DNA from 4 places in the Priestia sp. BR_2 genome. Region 1 is predicted to be linked to each of the others. Evidence: predicted binding sites of a transcription regulator. Region 1 holds the regulator's gene; each other region holds the start of a gene.
What was found. The regulator LexA, encoded in region 1, represses DNA repair genes until DNA is damaged. The targets are predictions, from matches to a motif close to CGAACATATGTTCG.
Positions count from the first base shown of each region.

Region 2: a site for LexA is predicted at 2,728-2,741, ahead of recA (recombinase RecA). Genes of this name have one in related genera too.
Region 3: a site for LexA is predicted at 1,664-1,677, ahead of RB298_RS10910 (YhjD family protein). Genes of this name have one in related genera too.
Region 4: a site for LexA is predicted at 2,657-2,670, ahead of RB298_RS27135 (YhjD family protein). Genes of this name have one in related genera too.

Region 1 is NZ_JAVFHM010000185.1:45,069-50,284, forward strand. It holds gene RB298_RS09580 (stalk domain-containing protein) at 124-807, shown strand; gene RB298_RS09585 (RNA polymerase sigma factor) at 940-1,485, shown strand; gene RB298_RS09590 (hypothetical protein) at 1,478-2,266, shown strand; gene lexA (transcriptional repressor LexA) at 2,357-2,983, opposite strand; gene RB298_RS09600 (LysM peptidoglycan-binding domain-containing protein) at 3,160-3,531, shown strand; gene RB298_RS09605 (DUF896 domain-containing protein) at 3,823-4,029, shown strand; gene RB298_RS09610 (hypothetical protein) at 4,188-4,712, shown strand; gene RB298_RS09615 (HAD family hydrolase) at 4,756-5,216, shown strand, end outside.
Region 2 is NZ_JAVFHM010000282.1:92,421-97,636, forward strand. It holds gene RB298_RS22335 (YajQ family cyclic di-GMP-binding protein) at 1-317, shown strand, start outside; gene pgsA (CDP-diacylglycerol--glycerol-3-phosphate 3-phosphatidyltransferase) at 582-1,169, shown strand; gene RB298_RS22345 (competence/damage-inducible protein A) at 1,271-2,533, shown strand; gene recA (recombinase RecA) at 2,811-3,872, shown strand; gene RB298_RS22355 (regulatory protein RecX) at 4,011-4,748, shown strand; gene rny (ribonuclease Y) at 5,114-5,216, shown strand, end outside.
Region 3 is NZ_JAVFHM010000188.1:122,834-128,049, reverse strand. It holds gene RB298_RS10915 (sensor domain-containing diguanylate cyclase) at 1-1,534, opposite strand, end outside; gene RB298_RS10910 (YhjD family protein) at 1,726-2,088, shown strand; gene RB298_RS10905 (DNA polymerase IV) at 2,100-3,365, shown strand; gene RB298_RS10900 (YolD-like family protein) at 3,362-3,694, shown strand; gene RB298_RS10895 (hypothetical protein) at 3,691-3,858, shown strand; gene RB298_RS10890 (putative glycolipid-binding domain-containing protein) at 3,836-4,465, shown strand; gene RB298_RS10885 (NCS2 family permease) at 4,645-5,216, opposite strand, start outside.
Region 4 is NZ_JAVFHM010000312.1:100,831-106,046, reverse strand. It holds gene RB298_RS27160 (peptidoglycan recognition protein family protein) at 1-9, shown strand, start outside; gene RB298_RS27155 (endonuclease/exonuclease/phosphatase family protein) at 193-984, shown strand; gene RB298_RS27150 (hypothetical protein) at 1,000-1,485, shown strand; gene RB298_RS27145 (hypothetical protein) at 1,504-1,698, shown strand; gene RB298_RS27140 (ATP-dependent DNA ligase) at 1,695-2,564, opposite strand; gene RB298_RS27135 (YhjD family protein) at 2,713-3,096, shown strand; gene RB298_RS27130 (DNA polymerase IV) at 3,096-4,361, shown strand; gene RB298_RS27125 (YolD-like family protein) at 4,358-4,696, shown strand; gene RB298_RS27120 (YqaE/Pmp3 family membrane protein) at 4,824-5,021, opposite strand.

The sequences.
Region 1 (5,216 bases):
GGTATTATAACTTTTAGTCGTTAAGGTCTTTAAGACGACACTCCATTGTTTTTATGTGATTGAATTCATCCATGAAGTCACTTACAATATTACTTGAATTCCAATATATAGGAGGTTCGGGTGATGAAAAAGAAATATATTCTATTACTCTCAGTTGCAACGATGTTAGGAGGAATGACAATAGGGGTAGGAGCTGCTCCTGCACTAGAAAAAATAAGTGCAAATTTAAACTGGGGAATTAAATATGAGGTTAATGGTGAAGATTGGGTTCCAAAAGATCAATCAGGAAAAAGACTTGCAACAATTACATACAACAACTCAAATTATATCCCTGTAAAAGCGATCTCCGAGGCACTTGGCTCGGTCGTTGAATATGATAGCAAGAATCAAAAAATTATTATCGGAGAAAAACCAGATACAACAATTATAACCAAAGAAGGAATCAAAATTAATAGCACTTCCTTTACCACAAGTGATAAGCAGTACACCGAACATAATGGAAAAGATTACGGCTCAGGTATCGTAATGAGAGAAATTAATAATTCTGAAAAAACGATCATTCTTGAACCAAAAGGAAAATATAAAGTACTAGATCTTTCATTGTTACCGATTAATATCCGTAATGATATCTCAGTAACGATATATAATGGCAAGACAAAGATAAAAGAACTTATGCTGTCGCCTAAAGATATTGGACAGCATATCGTTATTGATATTGAAGATGCAAATCAAATTGAAGTAAATGTGAAATTTCAGAAAGATATAATAGGAGATGACACTATATTCCTGACAGGTACATATAAATAATTCTTTTACAGAATCAGTTCAGTCACGCACTAATATTAGTCCATAAAGAATCTTCCCTTACCTACGGGAGATTCTTTTTTATTTTACGAAAAAAGGAACCTTTGCTCGCTTCCATGACTCTAATTAGATGAGGTGAATCGGTTGGAGCTCGAATACTTAAAGCAGATGACGGTCATGGACAGCCAGACGCTGGATAAAATCATGAATGAATATGGAAACGATGTGTGGAATTATGCGTATTTTTTGACCAAACAGCATGCCTTGGCAGACGATATTGCACAAGAAGCCTTTATTAAGGCTTATTACGGCATACATACCTTTCGCGGTCAGGCGACGCTGAAAACGTGGCTGCTTACGATCACGCGACATACGGCGTTTCGGTACAAACAGGCTTTTTTCTTTCGGAAAGTCATCCTTAAAGACAAGCTTACCGCCAGTTCGTCAAGCCGGTCAGCAGAAGCGGAATATTGGGACGAGCAGTATACGGATGAAATATGGGCAATGATTATGACTTTGCCGAGCAAGCTTAGGGAAGTATTGGTCCTGGACCTATACTATGAAATGCCGATGCATGAGATTGCGAAGCTGCTTCATATTGCGATAGGCACTGTAAAATCCAGATTGCATCGGGCCAGGAAAAAAGTACAAAAACTAATGAAGGAGAAGAACGATGAGTGAGGATAAACCAGACTGGTACAACCGTGCTAAAAAAGCTCCTTTTTCAAATGAAAAGTTCACGTCCGAAATGAAAAAAAACGTGCATAGGTCCGTGATTTTCACCGACAGCAAACCTGAACGTCGAAAGTACTTACAAGTTGGATTGGCTGGCGGGTGCATGCTTCTGATTATTTTAATTGCCTTTCAATTGCCTTATGGCGGGGACGAACAACAGAAAGCAGGGACTATGCCCCCTACTAAGGAGGAGACAATCCGGGCACAAGGCGTAACGGATGAAGGACGGTTAAACGTTATTGCAGTTGGACAGGAAAAAATAACGACATTGGGTGCACCGAGCTGCTTCGGTATCGAAACGGATCGGTCGTTTACCGGAAACTACAGCGTGCAGTATAGCACTAACCAAGTTACAAATGAAGTCACTACGCTGGAGGGGCTTACATTTATTCAACCGACATCTGCTCCGGTTGATATGATTCGCCTGCCGTTTCAAGATGCCGATGTATTTATACTCGCACCGCAATATAGGGACTGTCATGGCATACAAATCTATTCGTTCGCCGTAGAGCATGAAACGGGTAATGCCGTGCAGCTTCGATTTCAGGATGAGTCCTTGGTATCCTACTTTTCGTATTATAGACCAGGTACGACTCCCGAGGTGAAGGAGAATAAGCTTGTTCTGCAGTCTACGGAGGGACCGGGAGGCGAAGGTTCGCCGGAATATAAACCTAAGCGGATGTATCGACTGGATCTTAAGCAAGGCGTAATGGTGTTGGCAAACTAGTCAGGATTATCTTCCATTGTCTATATACAAAAAGCGAAGAGGTTACCATCCAAATAAGGAAGGTAACCTCTTATTCATAATTCTACGGAATTAGTGTACGTCCCTGAAGAGACCGATCACTTTCCCGAGAATCGTAACATGGTTCAAGCGCAGCGGCTCATAGGTAGGATTCTCCGGCTGCAATCGTACATGATCCTTCTCCTTATAGAAGGTCTTCACGGTTGCTTCATCTTCTTCTGTCATTGCTACGACAATGTCACCATTGTCCGCGGTTTGCTGCTGGCGAACGATGACGTAGTCACCGCTGTGAATGCCGGCTTCAATCATACTGTCGCCGACTACGGACAACATGAACACCTTATCGTCGCCCACGTAATGCTGCGGGAGCGGGAAATAGTCTTCAATGTTCTCCATGGCCGTAATCGGCACGCCTGCTGTGACTTTCCCGACGACAGGCACTCTGGCAATGGTGTGCGTAAACAGATTCGCGCTCTCGGATTCTTCTTGGCCAAGCAGCTCGATCGCTCTTGGTTTCGTAGGGTCACGGCGGATCAGGCCTTTCTTCTCCAAACGGTCCAGATGACCATGGACCGTAGAACTGGAAGCTAGTCCGACAGCCTCGCCGATTTCCCGGACAGAAGGCGGGTAACCCTTGCTACGAACTTCGTTGCGGATAAACTCTAAGATCGCCAGCTGGCGGCTGGAAATTTTCGACATGCCGTATCAACCCCATTTAGTAACGTTTGGGAAAATTATAACATAGAACTACCGTTCGTACAAACATAAGTTCTAAAATAAAAATAGAACAAATGTTCTTTTGGGTATTGAATCAAACAAGTGTTCGTGTTAAGATGAATCCATAAGAGAACACTTGTTTGGGAGATGATGATTCCATGTTGAAATACAGTACATACCGCAGCATTTATGAGAACGTTCCGGTGGTAACAGAACAATCATCGAAGACTTTGGGCATTTACTTGAAATCGAAGATAGCTTCGATCCCTTTGAATAAACTGTTGTTCACCCTGCTAATTGTGGCCATCTTTTGGACAGGTGCATATTCCGTTTTTGCCGGTGGGACAGAGAAGCCGACTGGAGAGAAGCAGGTGATCGTTCAATATGGCGATAGCTTGTGGCGAATTGCTTCCCTTCACAAACCTGCGGATATGGATACACGCGTATATCTGGATAGCATACGAAGAATGAACGGATTGAAGGGTCCGGACATACAGGCTGGGGAAGTGCTGTCATTGCCGGTTTGGTGATTTGACGTTGCTTCTAACCAATTGGCATTCATACTCCATATAATCATCACATACTACTGGTTACTTCCTGTTTAATTACACATCATATTCTGCTTGTCAGATTGAATCATTTACGCGTAATAGCGCGTTTACAATAGATAACTATAGATTACCTCCCCATAGACGGTATTCGTTTATGCGCATCATATGTTCCTATTTGTTCTTAGAAGAGTTTGCAAGGGCTCAGTTGCCTTGACAAGCTCTTTTTCACATGTTTAAGTTATACATGATATCGAAATTGGAGGAGAAGTCATGGACATCGATACTTTGGTAGAACGCATCAATGTATTAGCAAGAAAGAAGAAGAATGAAGGGTTGACCGAGGAGGAGCTCAAAGAACGGGCCGAGCTTCGGGAAATATACCTTAACAATATTCGCAGTAACTTTAGACAACAGCTGGAATCGATTGAATGGGTTGATGAAAACGAACAAAAAGGCGGCCCGCGATTAAAGCACTAGTCGATAACCGTTCAAGGATATATATTCAGAGGATCCGCGAACAGATCGAAGGATAGCATAATAATACTTGGGGTACCGGTCATTCGGATAATCGATTACGGTTACCCCAAGTTTATATGGTTTATAAACATTTTGATTATGAGTTCAGGGGGAACCAAATGTCACGTTCATGGGAAAGAAAAGTCAGCAAAAATATGTCGCAACTTAACAAACAGCGCAAAAAGCAGGGATTGACCTCGTATCAAGGGTCTGCGATTAATGATAAGCATGACGTGTTTAAGGGACGTAAGTATGTACTTCCGTTAGTGCTTGTTGCATTGGCCGGTTTGTATGCGCTTCTCGGAACGGCAACTTCACAGGCAGCCGGCGGAAGCAATGATGTATTGAATTGGGTTGGCGTCAGCTTGTATATCCTGTTGGCGCTCATGATATTTCTCCGCAAGCCTTATTTGAAGATTGAGCGGGCTTCCGTGTCGACCATGAAGTTCAACCGGGAACGCCGTCTGGCCGTATCGGATATCGAGAAGATCAAATTGGCTTCGGGTTCCGTCGTGATCCAAGGCAAGGGAAAAGCAGGCAACTGGGTGTTCTCACGAATGATGAATCTTTACGATACCAAAGCCATGGGCGAAAGATTGGAAGAGTTTGCAAAGACTCATCAAATTCCAGTGGAGCACAACTAACCCGATTGAGTAGATCACAATGTATATGAGGAGTGGGAGAGAAATGCCGATTGCTGCGGTTTTGTTTGATTTGGACGATACGTTGTTGTGGGATGAACGCAGTGTAGAAGAAGCGTTTGAAGTGACATGCCAAGCCGGAGCGGCGGAAACCGGCGTTGATGCCGGCGCGCTTTTGGCCGCGGTGCGTGAAGAAGCAAGAGCATTGTATGAATCCTATGATACTTTTGCTTTTACCAAAATGATCGGGATCAATCCGTTTGAAGGCTTGTGGGCTAATTTTACGGCTGGATCCCAGCCCGAATTCCGAAAGCTGCAAGAATTGGCTCCCGTATACCGCAAGGAATCCTGGCGTCGCGGACTTCATCGCCTTGGCGTTGATAATGAAGCGTTGGCTGAGACGTTGGCAACGCAATTTGCTGCGGAACGCAGAACAAGACCTTACGTATATGAAGAAACCTTTGAAGTGCTGAAGGAATTGCAGGGTAACGTGAAGCTGCTGCTTCT
Region 2 (5,216 bases), on a different contig from region 1:
TCAACGCCGTTATCGATATTTTGCAGACCAAGATGGTGAAGCGGGGCTTGTCGCTTAAAAATGTGGAGTACGGTAAGATCGAGCCGGCTTCCATGGGTACCGTCCGTCAGCGTCTGACCTTGAAGCAGGGAATCGACCAGGAGAATTCCAAAAAGATCAATATTTTGATCCGTGATTCCAAGCTGAAGGTCAAGAGCCAGATTCAAGGCGACCAGATTCGGGTAACCGGAAAAAGCAAGGATGATCTTCAGCAGATCATGCAGCTGCTTCGCAAAGCGGACCTTTCCTTGGATCTGCAATTCACCAATTTTAAATAAACGCTCCTCTCCCTCCAAGCAATAAGGGGTGGGCTCGGCTGGTTTGTTTCTTTTGACAGGGCGTCAACGGAAATATTATACTAAAAAACGATATATAAGGATTAACGTATACATAGATTACTGGGGGATGAAAATGACAGACAGCGATGCACGCTTCAAACCCTTTAGGCTCTTGGGAAGAGCGACCCTGATGACATGCAGAAGGATAACCGCTGCAGGGTCTGCCGAGTTAACAAGACAACCCGTTGCAAGGGAGGTTGCCCCATGAATTTACCCAATCGTATCACGTTGGCCCGCATTTGCTTGATCCCTGTCATGATGATTTTCCTGCTGGTGGATTTTGATTTTTATCCGGATCCCATTGTGTGGAATGATTTTGTCCTGCCCTATAACCAATTGATTGCGGCACTGATATTCATACTTGCTGCAAGCACGGACGGCATTGACGGGTATCTGGCCCGGAAAAACAATATGGTGACGAATCTGGGTAAACTTCTGGATCCGCTGGCGGACAAACTGCTGGTTGCGGCCATACTCATATCGCTTGTAGAGATGGGAAAATGCGAATCCTGGATTGCTGTTGTCATCATCAGCAGGGAATTTGCGGTGACTGGCTTGAGACAAATTGCGCTTCTGGAAGGTTCGGTAGTCGCAGCAGGTCAATCCGGAAAAATCAAGACGGTGATTCAGATCGTGGCGATTGTCGCGCTTCTGATCAACAATTTCCCGTTTGTATTTTTGGGGATTCCGTTTGATGTCATTGCGATCTGGGCTGCCGCGCTGATTACGATCTATTCGGGAATCGAATATTTTGTCCAGAACAGGCACCTTCTCAAAGGTACCGGGGCATAACGGCAATAGGAGCCATCCTATTGCTTTTTTCTTCCGCCGGGTAAGAATAACGAAGGCAGCTACTAACGAAGAGATAGAAGATACGGGAGGATCGATGAATCATGAAAGCAGAAATCATTGCAGTTGGAACAGAACTTCTCCTCGGACAGATCGTGAATACCAACGCACAGTATTTGTCCAGACAGCTTGCTTCAATGGGGATCGACGTGTACTATCAAACCGTTGTCGGGGACAACCTGGAGAGGCTCAAGGAGGCCTTGCGCCTGTCCAGCAGCAGAGCCGATATTGTACTCCTGTCCGGCGGTCTCGGTCCCACGCAGGACGATCTGACGAAGGATGCGCTGGCTTCCTTTCTAAATCGTTCCTTGCATATCGACCGGATGGCCATGGACCGGATTGAACGCTTCTTTCATGAGCGGGGATCCGTCATGACCGAGAACAATCGGCGCCAGGCTCTCGCCATCGAGGGAGGCACCCCGCTTCCGAACGAGACAGGCCTGGCCGTCGGGAACGCGGTATCCTATGAAGGCACTCATTATATCGTTTTGCCGGGGCCGCCCAAAGAATTGATGCCGATGTTTGAGCAGGAGGCCAAGCCTTGGCTTCTGCAGCATGTGCTCACGGATGAGCTTCCCATCTATTCGAAGATGCTCAAATTCGCGGGCATCGGGGAGTCCGCGCTGGATCAGCGCCTGGAGGACCTGATTACGGCCCAGACCGATCCGACGATTGCTTTGTATGCCAAGGATGGGGAGGTCACCGTCCGCATCTCCACGAAGGCCTCCAGCGAGTCTGAGGCGATGGTCCGGCTGAATGAACTCGAAGCCAGGATCCGGGAGAGAGGGCCTGAATTTATGTATGCCAACGAGGATGTGCCCATCGAAAAGGTCATCGTGGACATGATGGCAGATCGAAGCTGGACCCTGAGCGCGGCGGAGAGCTGCACGGGAGGACTTGTAGCGGAGACCCTGACCTCCATTCCCGGAAGCGCATCGATGTTTCTTGGGGGGATCATCTGTTACACCAACCAGATCAAGGAGAAGCTTGTGCATATCCCGCATGCGCTGCTGGAGGGGGACGATGCGCCGGGTGCCGTCAGTGCGGAGGTTGCTGAAGCGCTTGCGGATCATGTCCGGATGGTAACCGACAGCGACTTCGGTTTATCGGTGACAGGCGTGGCAGGTCCGGGTTACGCGGAACGCAAGCCTATAGGGCTGGTCTACATCGGATTGTCCCAAAGGGGCAAAGAAACGGAAGTGCATGAGCTGAACCTCCAAGGCAACCGCGAAACGATCCGGCTCCGCGCAACCAAGGCGCTGCTATACCGGCTTTGGCAGCGTCTCGTAGCCTCTGAGCAGGCTTAGGCTTCGTGGCCAAAGGCTTTGGAAAAGTAAAAAATTTACACCTTGCTAAATAGCTGTTCTTGAATTCAGGAACCGTTCCAAGTATAATGGGAAATACGGAAGAACCGTGGCATATCGATTGATGTTGCCACGGTTCTTGTTCTTTATACATAGGGTTCGGAGCATGAACGGGAAGGGGAGCTGAATAAAAAAAACGAATGTATGTTCGAAAAAAGCTTGGCAAACGTGTCAAAACAAGGTATGATAAGACTATCAACAGTGAAGGGTTGTGGAACAATTGTCAGATCGTCGTGCTGCGCTGGAAATGGCGCTTCGCCAGATAGAGAAACAGTTCGGAAAAGGTTCCATCATGAAACTGGGTGAATCCACCCATATGCAGGTAGAGATTGTGCCAAGCGGATCGTTGGCATTGGATATAGCTTTAGGAACCGGCGGCTTGCCTAGAGGCCGGATTATTGAAGTGTACGGACCGGAATCCTCCGGTAAAACAACAGTAGCCCTGCATGCTATCGCAGAGGTTCAGAAGGCTGGCGGACAAGCTGCATTTATTGATGCCGAGCATGCTCTGGATCCATCCTATGCAAACAAATTGGGCGTTAACATTGATGAATTGCTGCTCTCCCAACCGGATACGGGCGAGCAGGCGCTGGAAATTGCGGAAGCTCTGGTACGGAGCGGCGCCGTCGATGTCATCGTTATTGACTCGGTTGCCGCGCTTGTACCGAAAGCCGAGATCGAAGGTGACATGGGTGATTCCCACGTGGGTCTGCAAGCCCGTCTGATGTCCCAGGCTCTTCGTAAATTGTCGGGTGCCATCAATAAGTCGAAAACGATTGCCATCTTTATCAACCAGCTTCGCGAGAAGGTTGGCGTTATGTTCGGTAACCCTGAAACAACCCCAGGCGGACGTGCTCTGAAGTTCTATTCCACGGTTCGTTTGGACGTGCGTCGAATTGAGAGCATCAAAATGGGCAACGATGTGGTGGGTAACCGCACACGGATTAAGGTTGTTAAGAACAAGGTAGCTCCACCTTTCAAACAGGCCGAGCTTGATATTATGTACGGCGAAGGCATCTCTAGAGAGGGAAGCCTGATCGATATCGGTACGGAACTGGATATCGTGGATAAGAGCGGAGCATGGTATTCTTATGCGGGTGACCGTCTTGGTCAAGGCCGCGAGAATGCGAAGCAGTTCTTGAAGGAGAATCCGGAGATCGCCAGCGTGATCGAGAACAAGATCCGTGAAGCGAGTAACCTGACGACGGCTGTTCCTGAGCCTTCCGATAAGGAGAAGGAACAAGAGCAATTGGAAGAGCAAGAGTTGTTTAAGGTAGAGTAATAAATCGCTGATTAACGATGACAGTGTTGGGGACCGTCCGGTGTGGGTAACGCCAGACGGTCTTCTTTGCATTTATTTCTGCCGAATCATTGGTCTTGACGAGTGTCGAGAAGCGTGCAGCCGTGAAGGGAGCGTCGTATGGATATAGAGAATAAAGAAATGTCGGGACAGGCGGATTCCTCGGGAATTGGACATTTTCCGGAAGACGAGGATCTGGTCATAACCTCTGTCGAAATGCTGAAAAAGCCCAAACACCGGTATCAAATCGCGTTCGGTCCGTACCTTATGACCGTTCATGAAGACGTGATGCTTAAATATCGCATGTTAAAGGGAAATGTTTTTCGCAAGGAAGAGCTGCAGGAGATTGTCGTGGCAGATGAGCGGCAGCGGGCTTACGTCGAAGCGCTGAATCATTTGGCGCGGAAACCAAGGACGACCCAAGAGATCACGCAGCGTTTGCAGCAAAAGGGGTTCGAGCCCAGCAGCGTGGAGACGACGCTGGAACGCCTCGAGAAGGACAAGCTGGTGGATGACGCGCTGTACGCTAAGATGTGGGCAGAGCAGCGCATGACCAGCCATAAGAAGGGACGGCTGTGGGTTAAGCAGGAGCTGAGGCAGAAGGGAATCGGCACCGAGCTGATTTCGGAGGCATTGGGCGAGATCAGCGCAGAATCGGAATTGGAGAGCTGCCTGGCCGTGGGACGAAAAAAATGGCAGCAAACCCAGGGGGAGCTGCTGGATCGCAAACGTAAAACCGGAGCATATTTAATGCGTAGGGGGTTTGGGGGAGAGCCTGTGCACCAGGCACTCAAAATTCTGATCGAAGAGGAGCAGGAGAAAGGCGAATGGGACGAAGAGCCGTATGATTTTGAATAAAGCACAAGCAGGTGTGCATTTTTTCGCTAAAGAAATGGTTTCACTGGATGAAACTGACGTTTACCCATTGCTTTCCCTTGACAATATCTTTTTATAAATACTAAAATAAATATGAATCTTTTTATCATAAATTAGAATCCTTTTTCCTTCCAAAAAAGTGACTACTTTGTGAAAGATTCTTAAATCGCCAATTCATAGTGAAATGTATTCCGCTGGCTAAGGCGGGATTTGCGTACGATCTTGATGGCGTGCGCAGTATGGACGGCAGCTTCCACTGCCGGAAAATTTTATGTATGAATGAGTAACCTGACAATTGCACATTTTCCCAAGGAATGCCTTGGAGGAAACAACGAGGAGGTGAACAGATGGAAACTTGGATCTGGATCATAATCGTTCTCGCTGTAGCCGCTATATTCTTTGGGTTCGGTTATTTTATTCGCAAATCCCTTGCAGAAGCTAAAATTTCCA
Region 3 (5,216 bases), on a different contig from region 1:
ACAACGCCATATCCGCCGCTTGAAATACATCCTCCCGGTTTCCCCCGTGCTCCGGATACAGCGATACGCCGATCGATACGGTGAGCGTTCCGGAATAAGGGGTCGGGGAAATCAGGATCGCCCTGCGTATCCGTTCGGCCATACGGTATGCCGTATCCAGGCTGCGTTCGCGAAGAAGAATGACAAACTCTTCCCCGCCAAAGCGGGAGCATACCGCATCCGCGGGAGCGCAATCCACCATGACGGCTGCCACGAGCTTCAGGATCTGATCGCCGGTTTGATGGCCGTATGTATCGTTTATCGCTTTGAAATGGTCGATGTCCAGGAGAATAACGGCATACGGCTCCCCGAGCGCATCCCAAGACTCAAGACAGCGTTCCAGTTCCCGGCGATTGGACAGCCCCGTCAATGGATCCGTGATGGCCTCCTGCTGCAGCGACTGGGTCTGCTTGGCCATCGTTTCCGCAGCGGCTCCCATGATCCGGTTCAACTGGTCGGCTTCCCGGTTCCAATGCGGCCGGAATTCCTGGGAAGACACCGTTTGGCCGGCTGCTACCGATTTCGTTAATTTATAGAGCCGGGTAAACGGGGCGGCAATTCTTGCGGCCGTATATACGGCAATGAACAGCATGAGCGCGATGGGAAACAGCATGCTTCTCAGCTGGTCCTGCAAATTTCCATTGACATCGGCCAGGATGGAGCTTACCGACGTCTGCATGACGATCCCCCAGCCATTCATCGCCACGCTGGCATAACCCGTCAAGTAATCGTCGCCCTGCGTATTCGTCACGCGTTGCATGCCGCTCTCGCCATCCATGAGCCGTCTCACGACCACGTTGGAACTCACGTCCTCCCCGACCCGGCTTTCCTCCAGATGATAGAGCACCTTCCCGCCGGAATCCACGATATAGGAATAGGAGTCCTCTTCATTCCCCGCACCGGATCCGAGGATCCGATGCAATATATTGTTTTCTTCCAGATAAATCGTGCCTGCTATCATGCCGTAATACTTGCCGGATCCGTCAAAAATCGGCTCGCTCGCAAACACGATCCAGCGGCCGGTCGGACTCCTATACGGTACCGAAAGATAGGATTTTCTCTCGTTTAATGCTTGAACGGCCCCCTCCGTTATTAATCGGGCATGGTTTACCTGATTCCCCGCAGGAGAAACAACCCGAATGCTCCCCCTTTCGTCGGCCCAAAATACGGAATTGAAGTAAGGGCTGCTCTGGAGCATAAGATCAAAAATGACCTGCAGCTCCTTTTCGTCGGATGCCGCTCTTGCCTCAATGGCCGGGTTGCTTGCGGCGGCGCGCAGACTTTGGCGCATCCCCGAGAAAAGCGCCTCTATGGTAACCGCCATTTTTTGCGCGGATGATAAATTCAGCGACATGGTCGTGTCGTACAGGGACCGTTTCTCGTTTTTATACTGGATGTAGACCATGATCGACATCGTCATCAGGATGGATAATGAAACCAATGCAGGCATGACCATCGCAAGACTGATTTTGAGGCGTCGTTTGGGTATGTTCATGGAGGCTGTACCCCTACTCTTATGAAATTTTTTCCGGATGAATACACGATCTTTTCATATTACTTCACAAACGTTTTGGAGTCCATATAGGGAATGCCGCATCATGCTCTGTATTTACCAGTTGCATAACGAACGTATGTTCGTTATATAATAGTGAGGAGCATATGAAGAACGATGAGGAGGCATCAGGTATGTCTGCGTCTCCGCTGCAAACCGAGGAAGAGCTGCTGTCCGTCAAGGACTGCGTCATTCTGCCGATTTTGCTGGACGTGCTGGAGCGGGATATCCGCAGCATGAAGCATACCGGCATAAGCGACTATTACGTGCTCCATCTGCAGACCATTCAGAAGATTACGTTCGCGAAGCTCGCCGAGCTCAAGAGAAGCTGCCGCGCACGCGGCATCGCCATTCTGGAAACCCGGCGCCAGAAGCACTCCGTCACCATCCGCTACCGATGTCGCGGCTACCAGCATGACATGGAGCTGATGTGGGATTTTGTGAGGGCCGATATTCAAATGCGTCTGGCTGAAACATTTCACATTCGTCTCGAATAGGAGGAATCATCATGCATAAACGCAAGCAGCGCGTCGTTTTTCTGGCGGACTGCCAGTCCTTTTATGCCTCTGTTGAAAAAGCGGCGAATCCCGCATACCAAAACAGACCCCTGGTCGTCTCCGGCGACCCTTCCCGGCGAAGCGGCATCATTCTCGCGGCATGCCCGCTTGCGAAGGATCACGGGGTCACCACGGCGGAGCCCCTGTGGCAGGCCCAGCAGAAATGCCCCGATCTGGTCGTGATGAAACCGCGCATGAGCGCCTATATCCGGGTATCCCTGCAGATCATGAGCATTCTCGAATCCTATTCCGATCTCGTGGAGCCGTTCAGCATTGATGAGCAATTCATCGATGTGACGGCAAGCTTGGCGCACTTTGGCTGCACGCCGAAGGAGCTCGCCCGGCATATTCAGATGCGGGTGCGGCGCGAGACCGGCGTCTATACCCGAGTCGGCATCGGACGCAACAAGGTTCTTGCCAAGCTGGCCTGCGACAATTTCGCCAAGAAGAACGAGGACGGCATCTTTGAGCTGAACGAGGCCACCATGGACGCGCTCTGGGCCTGCCCCACCCATAAAATGTTCGGCGTGGGCTCGCGGACCACGAAGCATCTGGCACGGCTCGGCATCCAGACCATCGGGGAGCTGGCCCATACGCCGCTTCCCGATCTCAAATTCAAAATGAAGCGCTACATGAAAAAAAACTGCGACATCTGGAGCGAAGTGCTGTGGCGAACCGCCAACGGTTATGATGATTCCCCAGTGACGCCCGATGCATTCGACGGGCAAAAAGGAATCGGCCGGCAGACCACGCTTCCCGTCGATTATCACGACCAGCAGGACATCGATGTCGTGCTGAACGAGCTCTCCATGCTCATCTGCCAGCGGGCGCGGGCCAAAGGCTACATGGGCAACGTGGTCCACGCCGGCGCCCAGGGCGCCGATTTCGACCGGCCGGTGGGGTTCTCCCGCCAAATGAAGATTGCCGAGCCGACGCATCTGTCCCGCGAGGTGTATGCGGCTGCCAAGGAGCTGTTCCGCAAGCACTGGGACGGCGGCCCTGTCCGCAAAATCTGGGTCTCCCTCGGAGAACTGCAGAGTGACGCCGTTTACCAGCTGTCTCTCTTCGGCGACCGGGAGCGGCTCATGTATTTGGAACATACCATGGACGATATCAACAACCAATATGGTCCCTCCTCCGTTTACTTCGGCTCATCGCTAACCAAAACCAGCCAGCTGAAATTTCTGAACGCCAAGATCGGAGGACACTACAAATGAAAAAACTAACGGGAAACGGTCTATGGGAATCCAGCCGCATGATGCTGTTTGAGCATCGCGACGCCATTTTGGAGAAGCAGGGCGAGAAGCATAAGCAGACCCACCCTCTTCTGGATGAGCAGCAGATGCAGTGGATTATAGAAAAGATCAGCACGGCTTACCGGAGCAAGGAAACCATACAGCTGCAAGTATACGGGGAGTACGGAAATTACGCGGTAAACGGAAGGATCTCCCGAATCAATACCCTGAACGAGCGGTTGCTTGTCGGGGATACTTGGATTAATCTGGTAGATATACTGGAGGTTGAAACGGCGGAGACGTGTGATTGACTGCCGCGCGAATCCATATCCGCGCCGTGGCCGCGCCGCCGTCTTGCCCATGCCGGATCCCCTGCCTGCTGCCCTCTCGGATCATCGGAGCCAGGGGATACGGCCAATTCGTTACATTATGGATCAAGGATGGGATCACGTTTGAACAACAATATGCACGCTGAACAAGACCTGCAGTCCATCGGACAAAAAAACGCAAGCTCCGGCCAGTCCGGCCAGCTTCTGCAATCGCTGCTATGGAACCGGCACGATCTTCCTTCGCTGGAGCATGGCCGGCTCTATCGGCATCACGACGGATTTACGCTCACCGGAACGGTCGTAGCCAGCCTGGAAGGCCGGACTCTCCACTGTTCCTACGAGGTCGAAACCACAAGCAGCTGGGAGACCCGGAAAGTCCGGATTACGCTCTCAAGCGGCACGGAAGAACAGTCCCTTCACCTGGAACGGGATGATGAGGGCCGCTGGTGGAACGGCGATACCGAGCTCACGGCCTTTGCCGGCATGACCGACATCGATCTCGGGATCACCCCGTCCACCAACACGCTCCCGATCCGCCGCCTGCAGCTGGAGCCCGGGGAGAGCGCAACCATGACGGCCGTATGGATTCAATTCCCGAGTCTAACCGTCGTTCCCCTCCCCCAACGATACACGCGGACGGGCGAATTCGCCTACCGTTACGAGAGCAGCCACGGAGCGTATCAAGCGGATTTGGAGGTTGACGAACGCGGCCTTGTCACAACGTACGCGGACGTATGGAGCCGGACTCGCTGAGCCCCGCCCATCCCCGGCTGTCAGTGTTCCCCTTGCCGCGGCAGCGTCAGCCGGGAAACCGTTATAACGTCGCCTGATCCGCAACAAGGGATATACCCGCCATACGGTCGTCCGCCAAGCCAAAAAATCCCCTGCCGGGTCTGCTCTAAAGACCTTGCAGGGGATTTCCGCGCTCCTTATCAATGCGGAACAAAAACGAGCTGCAGCACGAACAGCACGGCAAAAATATACATCAGCGGATGAACCGCCTTCCACTTGCCCTTCACGATTTTCATGAGCGGGTATGAAATAAAACCGAGCGCAATCCCAGTTGCGATGCTGGACGTAAGCGGCATGGTCAAAATCACGAGAAACGCAGGGAACGCTTCATCAAAATCATTCCACCGGATGTGCTGAACGTTGCTCAGCATCAGACAGCCCACCACGATAAGCGACGGTGCCGTGATGGCGGACAATCCGGCAACCGCGCCGATCAGCGGGCTAAAGAAGGCCGCAACCACGAACAGCCCGGCAACGACCACCGAGGTTAAGCCTGTGCGGCCGCCTGCGCCGACACCGGCTGCGGATTCGATATACGCCGTGGTCGGGCTTGTGCCGACCATGGAGCCGGCCACGGTTGCCACCGAATCGGAGAACATGGCACGTTCCGCGCGGGGCAGCTTGTTATCCTTCATCAGCCCCGCCTGCTCTGCCACGCCAACGACCGTGCCCGTGGTATCGAACAGCGTTACAAGCAGGAACGAGAACACCA
Region 4 (5,216 bases), on a different contig from region 1:
AATCCCTAGTCTCCAAGAAGGTACAGGGACAGGGAAGAGAACAATAGTTTATATACAATAAGCTCAAGTTTTTATAACTCAAAGACCCTGTGGCTAATTACAGCAGGGTCTTCGGGTACTGCTTATTTACAGTTTGATATGGGAGGACTATACTTACTTAAAGTAGTTTAGATCGAGTATCGGAGCGAGATCATGAAATTTCTTTTCTGGAATACGGGACGACGAGTGGATAACGAAATAATATGCGACATAATTTCAGAGAATAATTGTGAAGTAGCAGCCTTTGCTGAGTATAATAATGATCAGATTGATTTAATAAAACAATTAAATGATAAAGGATTGGATTTCTACCACTTACCTATTATCGGTTGTGAACGAATTAACATTTTCACCAAGTTTGACCCAGCTGCATCAGTCATTCTAAATGAAAGTAATTACTACACAATTAGACTTATTCCTCATGTTGAAGTTGGCTTTCTTATTTTAGTATTTGTTCATTTTCCAAGTAAACTACATACAAATGAATTTGACTTACTCGAGGAATCCAGTTATCTCAAGGAGTTAATCGAGGAAATAGAGGAAAAGTATGAATGTCAGAATACGATAATCATTGGTGATTTTAACATGAACCCTTTTGAACCTGGGATGATAACCGCCAATGCATTTCATGCGATACCCACTAAGATTGAAGCATCCAGATTTGAGAGAGTTATAAGAGGACGAAGGTTTACCATGTTTTATAACCCAATGTGGAATTTATTTGGGGATGAGGTTAGCCCAGCGGGAACCTACTTTTATAATTCCTCAAGTCAATTTATGATAAATTGGAATATGTTTGATCAAGTTATTTTAAGACCAGGGTTAATCCCTCATTTTGATCTTAATGAGTTAAAAATATTAACCAAATCCAATGAAAAATCACTAACAGATCATAATGGAAGACCCAAAGTTAGTGATCATTTACCAATATGTTTTGCATTGTGAAGGGAGTCTTGATTTATGGATAATAATCTTTGGCCACAATTTAATAGCTTTTCTCAAATACAAACACCACAAAAAATTCTTGAAATACAGGGTAAAAAACTAATGGAACTAACAAATGGGCTCGTGTATGGATCAGTAAGTGAAAGTATGCGCTCTGCTGACAAGCCCATGAAAGGCGAAAGTTTACTGGCATTAACCCTTAGTAATAAAGACTATGATTTTAACTTTCGATTTGAGTTAGCCAGTAAGTATTTAACCAATTATAGATTCCAAATGTTTATAATTTCGCACAATATTGATATCTACCCTTTAAAACTTAAACTAGACCCTCCAACAGCTCAAGAAATAGGAATTGAAGAAGTTGTTTCAATTATAGACGAGGATGATTTTATAAGTACCTTATCACAAATATTTAAAAGTGATAGAGTAACTAGGATAGTTTATAACATTATGCAACTTGCGGATTCCGGTACAAATAGAATAGATGACTTACCTTTTTAATAAGGAAGGAAGAGGCTAATGAATCGGTATATGAAGTCTATTACTTCGCCAATTCAACTATTCACTGCTAAATTAGATGGTACCCCAATTGCAGTTTTTATTGGTCTTGAAATGGTTGGTTGTGGCAAAATTGATGAAATAACAGACTTCATTGTTAAAATTGGTGACGAATTTTATGTTCGGGATGCGTGTACTTTTAAATATGTCATCTAGACTATAATAAACTTCGTGAAAACTGGACTACGCAAAAGCCCCGACTTGGTCCAGTTCCTCATCTTAACCTCAGCTCTTATTCGCGGCTCAATGTATACGAAATTATGGTCTTCTCCAATAATCAACGACTTCACAACGTTATAAAATGCCTTCTTGTGCGTAGGATTTGCGCCCAGCTCGATAATACCGGCTGGGCGCATCTTTGCGTTGTCTAGTGCCGGCACGGCCACCAGCCATCCGAACTCCTCTTTGCGGTAGCCGGTGATGAATACGTCTTCGTACGACCAGTTTATCACTTTTCGCCAATTATCCGATCGGTGCCCTGTTTCATATGCGCTATCCTTTCGTTTACCGACAACGCCCTCCATCTCGCGTTCCTCAATCTGCATAAACAGTGCTTCGCCTGCGCCTTCAATGAAGGGTATAACACCGAAGCTCGCAGAGGGCAGCGAAACAGACGCGAGTATTTCTTTACGCTCCATAAGCGGCAACCTGCGAAGATCTTTACCGTTATACTGCAACACGTCGAATATAACGAAAGTGGACGGCAAAGTCCGGGCTAATGCCGCAATTTTATCCGTCTTCTTCGCTTGGAAACGTGACATAACGGATTCAAAAACGGAAATGCCAGTCACTGGATCAACGCATGCAATCTCTCCGTCCAAAATAATGTCATGCGGGAATAGAGCGCTAGCTATCTCGGGATATTGGCGCGTACAGTCGTTGTTATGGCGTGTATATAGACGGACTACGCCGTTCTGCTGCGAGAAGATCAAGCGGTGGCCGTCGATCTTAGGTTCAAATATATAACGCGAGTCCGAGAACGGAGCTTGCGCGGTTGCGAGTAACATCGGATCAATAAACATAAATACACCTCACTGTAATTATAACGTTCAAGGTTATGCGGATCAGGCGGTAAGTTATGACATTACATAAGGGTTAAATTTACATTGATAAAAGAACGAATGTTCGCATATAATACAAACAAACGTTCTCGTTATGAGGTGGATAGATATGTTGAGTATTGGGCTTAAACCAGACGAAAGCAAGCTAGTGAAGGACTACACGTTATTACCTTTATTACTTGATGTACTGGAACATGATCGGGGAGTCCTTTGCCGATCAGACTTAAAGACACCAGAACTGACCAATGCCATGATCGACCATTTACAATCTGCAGCATTAGCGGAATTAACGGAAGCACGTAGGAGCATGCGCAAAAAAGGCTTAAAGGTGTACGAAAATCGAAAGACAAAGCTTGGAATCGAGGTTGAATTTGTTTGTAGAGGATATCACCATAAGCTGTCCATGCTTTGGGGATTAATCGAGGCAGAAATTGAGCAGAGATCTTACACTTATCTGGGGTTAAAAATCGCAGAGAAGGGTTGGATACACTAATGCCTGCTAACCGAGTAGTGTTTCTAGGTGACTGTCAGTCCTTCTATGCTTCTGTTGAAAAAGCAGACCATCCAGAATATAAAGATCGCCCTGTGGTAGTTGCCGGGGATCCGGAAAGACGGTCCGGAATCGTATTGGCTGCATGTCCTCTCGCTAAGGCGAAGGGGATAACGACAGCGGAAAGACTAGGTGAGGCACTTGCTAAATGTCCTGACCTTGTCGTCATCAAACCACGGATGCAAAAGTATATTGACGTCTCGATGCAAATCACGGAAATATACAAGAGCTATACTGATCTTGTTGAGCCGTATAGTATCGATGAGCAATTTTTAGACGTGACTGGTTCGCTACATCTATTTGGCACGCCAGTCGAGTTGGCGGAAACAATTCAGCGCCATGTTATGGATGCGACCGGTGTCTACGCACGTTTCGGTATTGGTGAAACCAAGATCCTCGCGAAGACAGCCTGCGACAATTACGCTAAGAAGAATCCATCCGGAATCTACACGTTGTCAAAGGAAACGTTGGCCGACACGCTTTGGAAACTCCCCGTTAGCTGTATGTTTATGGCCGGCAGCAAGATGACGCGTCACTTTAACGTAATGGGTCTACCAACGATCGGCAGCGTTGCTCAGACGCCGCTTGCCAAGTTAAAACAGATGATGCGTCGTAAGTTCGGTAAAAACTCCGATATCTCTGCGGAAATGTATTGGCGAATTGCTAACGGTATCGATGATAGTCCAGTACGGCCAGGTACGCACAGTGTTGACCCTAAATCTGTAGGACACATGATGACCCTCCCTCGGGATTACACCAAGCTAGAAGAAATCAAGGTCGTGCTACTTGAGCTGACTGAATTGGTTTGCCAGAGATGCAGGGGGCTTGGTTTTATGGGGCACGTTGTATCGGTCGGCTGTATGGGAGCCGACTTCGATCGCCCTACGGGATTTTCGCGTCAAATGAAGATGGAGGACCCGTCTAATATCACGAATCAGGTATACCGCTGGGCTTGCCGGTTGCTTGAAACGTATTGGGATGGCTTACCGATTCGGAGGGTCGGTATTAGTTTGTCGCAGTTTTCAGCGGATACGGAATATCAAATGTCATTGTTTGATACTGGACGGGAGCGGTCAATGGCACTTGAACGGGTGACTGATGCCCTGAAAAACAAATATGGAAACTCTATTGTGATTAGAGCAGTATCCAAAACAGACGCAGGCCAAGCGCTGGACCGATCAGCTAAGATAGGAGGACATTATAAATGACAGAACGAAAGAGGCTAGAGGGTAATGGGCTATGGGAATCAAGTCGTATGATGTTGCCTGAGCACAAAGTTGCCATAAATATCAAAAATAAAGAAGAGGGTCGAAAAGAAAGGCCAATATTGGATTCTCAGGAGCTTGAGCTAATCGAAAGTACGTTGGCTGAGTCATTTAATGAACACAGTACTGTTACTATTCGACTTTTTAATGAGTATGAGCATGTTGAGTTAACCGGTATCGTTGTAACGATCCATACCTTTAGACGTGAGATCAAGCTAGCGACTGCATCAGGTGAATGGGAATGGATAAAAATCGAGGATATAGTTTCGGCAAATTGAAAATACTCGCCAAAAGAGAATTCAGTTTGCTCAGGCTGACAGGGTAATTTTTGAAATTTCACAAGTTGGGAATATGAAAAGACCTTGCTACACGGCAATGTCAATAATATATAATGTCATGGTTGATTTAATTTCGTTGATTTTGAATCGCACGAATCAATTTTTCGTTCCTCTTGTCAGCTTTATAGTTGTTTACCACGAGGATTGCGTGAATGACTCCTGGAACATAAGCGCACAGGGTAAGGATGATGTTTAAGAGAAATTGTCCAGGCTTTCCACAGGACAAGATAGCAAGTGGGGGGATAAGGCAAAGAAGATACCGCATAATTACTTTCTCCTTTATTGAGATGTTTGAAATTAGTCTAACAGAAGTAGGAAAATATTTCTATAACAATTAGCATTTACTGAGGTGTTCTTGAATCACTTATCTGATCTGACTATCCAAGAAACACAGAAAAGACCCTTCCAGCCAATTAGCCGGTTGGGTCTTATTTCGTGGATACCTAAGATAGAGTTTACC